3 regions of the Cytobacillus sp. FSL W8-0315 genome follow, and region 1 is predicted to be linked to each of the others. Evidence: a T-box and tRNA genes for the amino acid it is inferred to sense, from the RefSeq annotation. Region 1 holds a T-box; the other regions hold tRNA genes.
What was found. A T-box is a leader RNA that pairs with one kind of tRNA and senses whether it is charged. The one in region 1 lies ahead of tyrS (tyrosine--tRNA ligase), so its partner is inferred to be a tRNA-Tyr.
Positions count from the first base shown of each region.

Region 2: it encodes a tRNA-Tyr, which carries the amino acid that the T-box ahead of tyrS (tyrosine--tRNA ligase) is inferred to sense. The anticodon was not compared.
Region 3: it encodes a tRNA-Tyr, which carries the amino acid that the T-box ahead of tyrS (tyrosine--tRNA ligase) is inferred to sense. The anticodon was not compared.

Region 1 covers NZ_JBBOOC010000003.1:79,902-83,153, reverse strand. Annotated here, with positions in the region: gene MKY20_RS26200 (zinc-binding dehydrogenase) at 1-499, opposite strand, end outside; gene tyrS (tyrosine--tRNA ligase) at 578-1,834, opposite strand; T-box leader at 1,883-2,090, opposite strand; gene map (type I methionyl aminopeptidase) at 2,224-2,964, opposite strand; gene MKY20_RS26185 (hypothetical protein) at 3,023-3,252, opposite strand, start outside.
Region 2 covers NZ_JBBOOC010000001.1:545,068-548,319, forward strand. Annotated here, with positions in the region: gene rocF (arginase) at 1-859, opposite strand, end outside; tRNA gene MKY20_RS02960 (tRNA-Ala) at 1,075-1,150, opposite strand; tRNA gene MKY20_RS02965 (tRNA-Gly) at 1,158-1,232, opposite strand; tRNA gene MKY20_RS02970 (tRNA-Lys) at 1,301-1,373, opposite strand; tRNA gene MKY20_RS02975 (tRNA-Gln) at 1,528-1,602, opposite strand; tRNA gene MKY20_RS02980 (tRNA-Tyr) at 1,668-1,751, opposite strand; tRNA gene MKY20_RS02985 (tRNA-Thr) at 1,768-1,843, opposite strand; tRNA gene MKY20_RS02990 (tRNA-Val) at 1,849-1,924, opposite strand; tRNA gene MKY20_RS02995 (tRNA-Glu) at 1,929-2,003, opposite strand; tRNA gene MKY20_RS03000 (tRNA-Thr) at 2,031-2,103, opposite strand; tRNA gene MKY20_RS03005 (tRNA-Asn) at 2,139-2,213, opposite strand; rRNA gene rrf (5S ribosomal RNA) at 2,233-2,349, opposite strand; rRNA gene MKY20_RS03015 (23S ribosomal RNA) at 2,602-3,252, opposite strand, start outside.
Region 3 covers NZ_JBBOOC010000003.1:313,027-316,278, forward strand. Annotated here, with positions in the region: rRNA gene MKY20_RS27335 (23S ribosomal RNA) at 1-549, shown strand, start outside; rRNA gene rrf (5S ribosomal RNA) at 736-852, shown strand; tRNA gene MKY20_RS27345 (tRNA-Asn) at 873-947, shown strand; tRNA gene MKY20_RS27350 (tRNA-Ser) at 951-1,041, shown strand; tRNA gene MKY20_RS27355 (tRNA-Glu) at 1,058-1,132, shown strand; tRNA gene MKY20_RS27360 (tRNA-Val) at 1,137-1,212, shown strand; tRNA gene MKY20_RS27365 (tRNA-Met) at 1,222-1,295, shown strand; tRNA gene MKY20_RS27370 (tRNA-Asp) at 1,299-1,375, shown strand; tRNA gene MKY20_RS27375 (tRNA-Phe) at 1,399-1,471, shown strand; tRNA gene MKY20_RS27380 (tRNA-Thr) at 1,490-1,565, shown strand; tRNA gene MKY20_RS27385 (tRNA-Tyr) at 1,583-1,666, shown strand; tRNA gene MKY20_RS27390 (tRNA-Trp) at 1,674-1,747, shown strand; tRNA gene MKY20_RS27395 (tRNA-His) at 1,759-1,834, shown strand; tRNA gene MKY20_RS27400 (tRNA-Gln) at 1,893-1,967, shown strand; tRNA gene MKY20_RS27405 (tRNA-Gly) at 1,972-2,046, shown strand; tRNA gene MKY20_RS27410 (tRNA-Cys) at 2,065-2,138, shown strand; tRNA gene MKY20_RS27415 (tRNA-Leu) at 2,167-2,255, shown strand; tRNA gene MKY20_RS27420 (tRNA-Leu) at 2,279-2,360, shown strand; gene MKY20_RS27425 (nuclease-related domain-containing protein) at 3,082-3,252, opposite strand, start outside.

The sequences.
Region 1 (3,252 bases):
TCCCTGGAATGAACACCTTCATGCCTGACTGAAGCTTTCCTCTTGTGAACAATGCTCTGTAGGCGGTTAGTGCAGACAGGGATAGGACGCCCGCTTCCTCCCAGGTTAAATACGCCGGCTTGGGTGCTGTGTTTTCAGCAGGAATGGTGATATATTCGGCGAATGTGCCATGAAACGGCAAGCCGACGATTTCAAAGCCTGCTGGCGGTGCATCGCTCTTTTCCTTCCATCCCAGTCCGGGATTGATGATGACCTCATCACCTGGCTTCACGTGTGTAACGCCTTCTCCGACTGAGTCTATGACTCCCGCTCCGTCTGAACCGATGACAAGCGCAGGATCTTCTGGCTTGTGGCGGTTCAGGACAAATAAATCACGATGATTCAAGCCTGCCGTTTTTAATTTCACCCTCACCTCGCCGTTACCCGGATCGGACTTTTCCAGTTCACCATAAGATAATCCCGCGCGGCCTGCTACTCCTTCATGAATGATCGCTTTCATTTCCTTCACCTGCTTTTCTTTAAAAATTTCGTCTATTCTATCATATCTTGAAAGTGCCAGGAGGAAAAAGCGATATGCCTACTTTGCACTGCTAAGCCTTAGTTTCACAAATTTTCTTTTGCCTGCCTGCAGAACTAATCCGTCTGTGATTTTCACGAGCATCTGAACATCGCCGACTTTCTGTCCGTTTAAACGGATGCCGCCGCCCGCAATCATTTTTCTGGCTTCCGTTTTGGAGGAAAGCAGGCCGAGGCCGGCAAGCAGGTCTGTAATGAGGACTTCACCTTCACCCTTCCATTCGGCTTCCGGGATCTCATCCGGCATGGCTCCCTTTTGGAAAATAGTTTTGAAATGCAGTTCGGCTTTATCGGCTTCACCTGTGCCATGGTACATGCGGACGATTGTTTTACCTAAAAGCATTTTGGCGTCACGCGGATGAAGTGTGCCGTTTTCGAGCCCCTCTGCGATTTGCTGTTTTTCTTTTACTGGCAGATCTGTTGCGAGATTGAAGTATTTTGGAATCAGCTCATCCGGGATGGACATGGTTTTGCCGTACATATTATTGGGATCTTCATCGACACCAATGTAATTGTTTTTTGATTTGGACATTTTCTCTTTGCCATCCAGGCCTTCAAGGAGCGGCATCAGGATGACCACCTGCTTTTCTTTTTGGAAATGCTCCTGCAGATGGCGTCCCATCAGGACATTGAAGTGCTGATCATTCCCGCCAAGCTCGATATCGCTTTCGAGTACAACCGAGTCATATCCCTGCATCAGCGGGTAGAAAAATTCATGAAGAGAGATCGGTTTGCCTGTGGACAGGCGCTCTGAAAAGTCATTGCGTTCCAGCAGGCGGGCAACTGTTATGCTGGCAGACAGGCGGATGACGTCTTCAAGCTGGAGATCCGAAAGCCATGCTGAGTTGTAGTGAAGATCGACCTTATTCATGTCCAGCACTTTGCTGAATTGCTCGAAGTATGTTTTGGCATTACGTTTCACCTCTTCATCGGTGAGCTGGTTTCGGGCTGCGGATTTGCCTGTCGGGTCGCCAATTTTTCCGGTAAAATCGCCAATAATCAGCTGGATGATATGGCCATTGTCCTGGAACTGCTTTAGTTTATTCAGCACAACCGTATGGCCGATATGGACATCCGGTGCAGAAGGATCAAGCCCCAGCTTAATTTTTAAAGGCTGGTTTTGAAAAATGGACTTGGCTATTTTATTCTTTAGCTCTGCTTCAGGCAGAATATCCTGGACACCATTGCGGTATACCTCCAGCTGCCTCTCTGTTTCGTGTTTTTGCTGGGCTGTTAATTTTCCAAAAAAATCCCCCATGTCCCCCATCCTTTCTATTATCGGAATACAAAAAACCACGCCCCTAAAGAAAGGGACGTGGCTAACGCGGTACCACCCTTTTTGAAGATTGCTCTTCCACTCAGCGGATTAACGGCCCGTGCCGTTCCCTGCTACTCCTGTTCACAGAGAAAGTTCAAGAAGGTAATTCACTGTTATCTTTGTGCTGATTTTCACCAGGCATCAGCTCTCTAAAACAGGGAGATAAGCAGCTACTTGTTTCTGTCATTACGTTTAAATTTGAAATTTTTATTATTTTAGCGGAATGGAGGACATTGTTCAAGTGTTTTTTCTCAAGCAATATTAGATGAAGGTTTTTCAACCGTAATACTATATAAAAACCAGGAACATGCAATGCCCCTGGTCCATGGTTATTTCGTTAAGATAATCGGTCCTTCTTTTGTGATGACAACGGTGTGTTCACATTGAGCGACATGGCTTTTGTTAGGTGTAACGAACGTCCAGCCGTCGCTCATTTCCCTTACTTCTTCATCACCGCTTGAGATAAAAGGCTCAAAGGCAACAACCATGCCTTCTCTTAACAGCTGTTTATCCCATGGATCAAAATAGTTCAGGATATGGTCCGGCTTTTCATGAAGGGAGCGGCCGACACCGTGTCCAGTCAGATTCATGATAACGTTGAATCCATTGTTTTTGGCAACCTTGTGAACTGTCTTTCCGACAAGGCTCAGCTTGCCGCCCGGCTTTAATTTTTTCAGTCCTTCATCGAATGCCTCCTGAGCCGCATCACATAATTTTTGCAGTTTCTCGTCTTCACCAACGACAAATGATAGGCCTGTGTCTGCGAAGTAGCCATCTTTTGATCCTGAAACATCAATATTTACAAGATCGCCCTCTTTAATCACCCGGCTTCCAGGAATGCCATGGGCCACTTCTTCATTCACGCTTATGCATGTGAAGCCTGGAAAATCGTATTCTCCTTTAGGGCCTGAAATCGCTCCGTGCTTTTCAAAAAGCTCTCCGGCTAAGTCATCAAGCTCCTTGGTTGTTACACCTGGCTTAGTTTTTTCAATCATCTCATCGCGGATCTCCGCGACAATTCTGCCGATTTCCTTCAGTTTTGCTAATTCTTCTTCATTTTTTACAATCATAAGAATCCTGCCTTTTCAATAGTTGTTATTTCTCTATTATAATCTAAATGTGGCGTGCTTAATAAGATTTCGCCTTTTCTGTTGCTAAAAACCTAATAATCAACAGGAAAGTGATAAGGCCTGTTAAGGAAAACAGCAATGCTTCGAGCAGATGTCCTCCATCATTATTAGATTCTGCACGACTTGGTGTTCTTGCTTCACCGCTCAGTATTTTTCCGTAAAAACCCTCATGACCTGATAAAATTCTGCCATCCTGCACTTGGACCATTCCATTGGGACCGGCAACGG
Region 2 (3,252 bases), on a different contig from region 1:
CAGTAGCTGTTTTGTTTTTGTCATCCAGGATTGGGTTAACCTCTACAAACTCAGCCGATGTAATGATCTGCGATTCTGCAAGCATCTCCATGGCCAAGTGGCTTTCACGGTAGCTGATGCCTCCAATAACCGGAGTTCCAACACCAGGGGCATCATGCGGATCCAGCCCATCTAAATCCAGAGACAGATGAACACCATCTGTATTTCTTTCTTTTAAATATGTAATAGACTCCTCCATAACCTTTGTCATCCCAAGCCGGTCAATTTCGTGCATGGTGTATACTTTAATGCCTTTTTCCTTAATAAGCTCCCGCTCTCCTTCATCCAAAGATCTTGCCCCAATAATGACAATATTCTCTGGCTTAACCTTTGGAGCATATCCCCCTACATTGGTTAAAAGCGGGTGGCCAATTCCCAGGCTTACCGCAAGAGGCATGCCATGTATGTTCCCTGAAGGTGATGTTTCAGCTGTATTTAAATCCCCGTGGGCATCATACCAGATTACCCCAAGATTTTTGTAGTGCTTCGAAACACCGGCCAATGTTCCAATTGCGATGCTGTGATCCCCGCCCAGTACTAATGGAAAAGAACCACTTTCTATTGCTTTATCAACTTCTTCGCCCAGTTTTTCTGTTTTTTCAGCAATAAGGTCCAAGTTTCTAAGATTTGATTTTGGATCGATTTGAACTTCCGGACGGCCGATGGCAATATCGCCCTGGTCATGGATTTCTTCGAATAAACACTTTAATCGCTCATTCACACCGGCATATCGGATCGCACTTGGCCCCATGTCCACACCGCGTCTCATCTGGCCAAGATCCATTGGCATTCCAATTATCGATAATTTCTGTCTTTTCATAGTAAAGTCCTCCCTTTCCCTTCATACTCATATTTTAACCGCTTTCAAACACATGACTCAACTCGACAAAATCGTGTATATATATGCGGCTGCCGGAAAAAGAAGCTTCTAAAAATACCATAGTAACTTTCTAAGTTTTGCCACTTATTGTTTTGTGAAATAAAATAAAAAATCCCTAAACCATGCTGGTTTAAGGAATGTCGTATTATGTATGATGGTGGAGCCTAGCGGGATCGAACCGCTGACCTCCTGCGTGCAAAGCAGGCGCTCTCCCAGCTGAGCTAAGGCCCCATTTATTTGGAGCGGAAGACGGGATTCGAACCCGCGACCCCCACCTTGGCAAGGTGATGTTCTACCACTGAACTACTTCCGCAAACATATTTATATTCACAAGTAAGACCTTCAGGACTCGATTCCCAAGGTCTGTGTTTTTCTATAAAGTGAGCCATGAAGGACTCGAACCTTCGACCCTCTGATTAAAAGTCAGATGCTCTACCGACTGAGCTAATGGCTCGAAATATAATTCTGATGCCTAAACTTCATTTGCAGATGTGCTTCAAAGCCCTGCGGTCTTTGTCGCAGATTTTAAAAGCTTGCCATTCAGGATGTAACGCTTCGATGCTGCAATCTTTTAAAATCCTCTACCGACTGAGCTAATGGCTCAAAAATGGCTGGGCTAGCAGGATTCGAACCTGCGAGTGACGGAGTCAAAGTCCGGTGCCTTACCGCTTGGCTATAGCCCAATAATTACAAAATAAAAAGGACATTCATAGCTTGTCCAGTTTTTTGTGTTTTTATTAAAAATAAATGGTGGAGGGGGGCAGATTCGAACTGCCGAACCCGAAGGAGCGGATTTACAGTCCGCCGCGTTTAGCCACTTCGCTACCCCTCCATCTATAAAAAAAAGATGGTGCCGGCGAGAGGACTTGAACCCCCAACCTACTGATTACAAGTCAGTTGCTCTACCAATTGAGCTACACCGGCAAATATGGTGGAGGATGACGGGATCGAACCGCCGACCCTCTGCTTGTAAGGCAGATGCTCTCCCAGCTGAGCTAATCCTCCATTATGGTGACCCCTACGGGATTCGAACCCGTGTTACCGCCGTGAAAGGGCGGTGTCTTAACCGCTTGACCAAGGGGCCTAGTACTCTAGTTGTCTACATTAAAAGAGCTTCCAACCGGGCTCGAACCGGTGACCTCTTCCTTACCATGGAAGTGCTCTACCTGCTGAGCTATGGAAGCAACAGCTCATAATTCCCAAAAGGGCTTTATGGAAATGGCTCCGCAGGCAGGATTCGAACCTGCGACCGTTCGGTTAACAGCCGAATGCTCTACCACTGAGCTACTGCGGAAAAGTGGTATTTGTAAACAGCCCGGCAGCGTCCTACTCTCACAAGGGGACAGCCCCTAACTACCATCGGCGCTGAGAAGCTTAACTTCCGTGTTCGGTATGGGAACGGGTGTGACCTTCTCGCCATCGCCACCAGACTATTTTCAAAAGACAAGTATGATTATACTTTCTTTTAATGTTTTTTTCAAGAGGAAATTTCATTTTTTCGTTCCCTCAAAACTAGATAATGTATGAAGAAGCATTTGCCGAGTATTCACCAATGACTTGTCTAGCTTCGGCTCCTAACCTCTCGGCCGTTTCGATCCGTCCCTCCAAATCCCAAAACCAGGATTTGAATGGCCGGCTCTCCAACGTCTCTCAAAGTTGAACAGTCGCCTCCGCTTTTCGTTTTGGTTAAGTCCTCGATCGATTAGTATCAGTCAGCTCCACATGTCGCCACGCTTCCACCTCTGACCTATCAACCTGATCATCTTTCAGGGATCTTACTAGCTTGACGCTATGGGAAATCTCATCTCGAGGGGGGCTTCATGCTTAGATGCTTTCAGCACTTATCCCTTCCGCACATAGCTACCCAGCGATGCCTTTGGCAAGACAACTGGTACACCAGCGGTGCGTCCATCCCGGTCCTCTCGTACTAAGGACAGCTCCTCTCAAATTTCCTGCGCCCACGACGGATAGGGACCGAACTGTCTCACGACGTTCTGAACCCAGCTCGCGTACCGCTTTAATGGGCGAACAGCCCAACCCTTGGGACCGACTACAGCCCCAGGATGCGATGAGCCGACATCGAGGTGCCAAACCTCCCCGTCGATGTGGACTCTTGGGGGAGATAAGCCTGTTATCCCCGGGGTAGCTTTTATCCGTTGAGCGATGGCCCTTCCATGCGGAACCACCGGATCACTAAGCCCGACTTTCGTCCCTGCTCGACTTGTAGGTCTCGCAGTCAAGCTCCCTTGTGCCTTTACACTCTGCGAATGATTTCCAACCATTCTGAGGGAACCTTTGGGCGCCTCCGTTACTTTTTAGGAGGCGACCGCCCC
Region 3 (3,252 bases), 230 kb from region 1:
AGACCTACAAGTCGAGCAGGGACGAAAGTCGGGCTTAGTGATCCGGTGGTTCCGCATGGAAGGGCCATCGCTCAACGGATAAAAGCTACCCCGGGGATAACAGGCTTATCTCCCCCAAGAGTCCACATCGACGGGGAGGTTTGGCACCTCGATGTCGGCTCATCGCATCCTGGGGCTGTAGTCGGTCCCAAGGGTTGGGCTGTTCGCCCATTAAAGCGGTACGCGAGCTGGGTTCAGAACGTCGTGAGACAGTTCGGTCCCTATCCGTCGTGGGCGCAGGAAATTTGAGAGGAGCTGTCCTTAGTACGAGAGGACCGGGATGGACGCACCGCTGGTGTACCAGTTGTCTTGCCAAAGGCATCGCTGGGTAGCTATGTGCGGAAGGGATAAGTGCTGAAAGCATCTAAGCATGAAGCCCCCCTCGAGATGAGATTTCCCATAGCGTCAAGCTAGTAAGATCCCTGAAAGATGATCAGGTTGATAGGTCAGAGGTGGAAGCGTGGCGACATGTGGAGCTGACTGATACTAATCGATCGAGGACTTAACCAAAACGAAAAGCGGAGGCGACTGTTCAACTTCGAGAGAAGTTAGGAGCCGAAGCTAGACAAGTTATTGGTGAATACTCGGCAAATTCTTCTTCATACATTATCTAGTTTTGAGGGAACGAAAAATAGTAAATTTCCTCTTGAAAAATGATAAAAAGACGGTATAATAATACTTGTCTTTGAAAAATAGTCTGGTGGCGATAGCGAGAAGGTCACACCCGTTCCCATACCGAACACGGAAGTTAAGCTTCTCAGCGCCAATGGTAGTTAGGGGCTGTCCCCTTGTGAGAGTAGGACGCTGCCGGGCTGTTTTACAAATATCACTATTCCGCAGTAGCTCAGTGGTAGAGCATTCGGCTGTTAACCGAACGGTCGTAGGTTCGAATCCTACCTGCGGAGCCAAATGGAGAGCTGTCCGAGTGGCCGAAGGAGCACGATTGGAAATCGTGTATACGCTAACCGCGTATCAAGGGTTCAAATCCCTTGCTCTCCGCCATTATTAATTCTATATTGGCCCCTTGGTCAAGCGGTTAAGACACCGCCCTTTCACGGCGGTAACACGGGTTCGAATCCCGTAGGGGTCACCATAATGGAGGATTAGCTCAGCTGGGAGAGCATCTGCCTTACAAGCAGAGGGTCGGCGGTTCGATCCCGTCATCCTCCACCATATTATTGTCGCGGGGTGGAGCAGTCCGGTAGCTCGTCGGGCTCATAACCCGAAGGTCGCAGGTTCAAATCCTGCCCCCGCAATTTGGTCCGGTAGTTCAGTTGGTTAGAATGCCTGCCTGTCACGCAGGAGGTCGCGGGTTCGAGTCCCGTCCGGACCGCCATTTTTACAATATTAATAATATTTGGCTCAGTAGCTCAGTCGGTAGAGCAAAGGACTGAAAATCCTTGTGTCGGCGGTTCGATTCCGTCCTGAGCCACCTTTACTGAATTGATTTGCCGGTGTAGCTCAATTGGTAGAGCAACTGACTTGTAATCAGTAGGTTGGGGGTTCAAGTCCTCTCGCCGGCACCATTTTTTTATGTTAATATGGAGGGGTAGCGAAGTGGCTAAACGCGGCGGACTGTAAATCCGCTCCTTCGGGTTCGGCAGTTCGAATCTGCCCCCCTCCACCATTTATATAGGGGTATAGTTTAATGGTAAAACGAAGGTCTCCAAAACCTTTGATGTGGGTTCGATTCCTACTACCCCTGCCAATTTTATAATGGCGGCTGTGGCGAAGTGGTTAACGCATCGGATTGTGGCTCCGACACTCGTGGGTTCGATTCCCATCAGTCGCCCCATAATTTTAAAGTAACAGTACGAGTATAACTCTCATATAAATGTAATATGAACGATCAATGGGCTATAGCCAAGCGGTAAGGCACCGGACTTTGACTCCGTCACTCGCAGGTTCGAATCCTGCTAGCCCAGCCATTTTGCGGAAGTAGTTCAGTGGTAGAACATCACCTTGCCAAGGTGGGGGTCGCGGGTTCGAATCCCGTCTTCCGCTCCAGAATAAACTTCAATTTATGGCGGCATAGCCAAGTGGTAAGGCAGAGGTCTGCAAAACCTTTACCACCGGTTCGAATCCGGTTGCCGCCTCCATAATCTAAATCTTGATTCGCTGATATACGCCGGGGTGGCGGAACTGGCAGACGCACAGGACTTAAAATCCTGCGGTAGGTGACTACCGTACCGGTTCGATTCCGGTCCTCGGCACCACAAGATTTACTACATTTTAATATGCCGGTGTGGCGGAATTGGCAGACGCGCACGACTCAAAATCGTGTTCCTTCTGGAGTGTCGGTTCGACCCCGACCACCGGTATCTAAAAAAAGGTTTCCTAATAGGGAAACCTTTTTTGTTGTTAATTAAAATCTGTGCAAATTTTAAAGCGGAAAGCAAATATCAATGCAGCCCTTCTGCTGATTGTGATGCAAGTTGTTTCAATGCAGGGTTCCGAACGATTCAGAGGGTGGTTTCGAAATGGGGTTCTGAACTGTTCGGAAGTAATTCAAAAGGACATAATTATTGACTTAGCAGGAGGAAAAAAAACGATGTGTCCTAATGTTGTGAATTGAGCGGAACTAATAACTGAAGAGGCGAAAAAGAATCTCTAAATTTCGAAGATGTTATGTGAACGGAACTTATGCACCAAAATAGAGCCAGAAAGATTCGATGACTTTATGTGAACGGAACTAATGAAGCAGAATAGTGCCGTTCAGTTTCAAAGATGTCATGTGAATGGTACTAATGCAAGAGAATAGTGCCGTTCAGTTTCAAAGATGTCACGTGAATGGAACTAATGCAAGTGAATAGTGCCGTTCAGTTTCATGATGTCAAGTGAGCGGAACTAATGCAGCAGAATAAAGCCATTAAGGTTCGATAACCTCAGTGAATGGAACTAATAATTCTGAATAGAGCCCTTCAGTATCGATAGTGTGATCTAAAAGAATCTAATGATGTTTGCTTATTCATGAATCGTGTGAGGATAGCCGAAGGGGACATGCCATACTGTTAAAAATAAACTACTCAACATAATTGTGTTTTATTCAAAGTAAGAAGTCTTGCCATGAATGATATGATTAAAGTTGTTTGATAGGATTTTCCGGATTTTTTTCTTTGAAATAATATCAGAACACCATTCATGCACAATATTGGTTGTTAGCATCATATCGGGAAACATAACTCTAAACTCTTTAACACTTCTAACGATTGC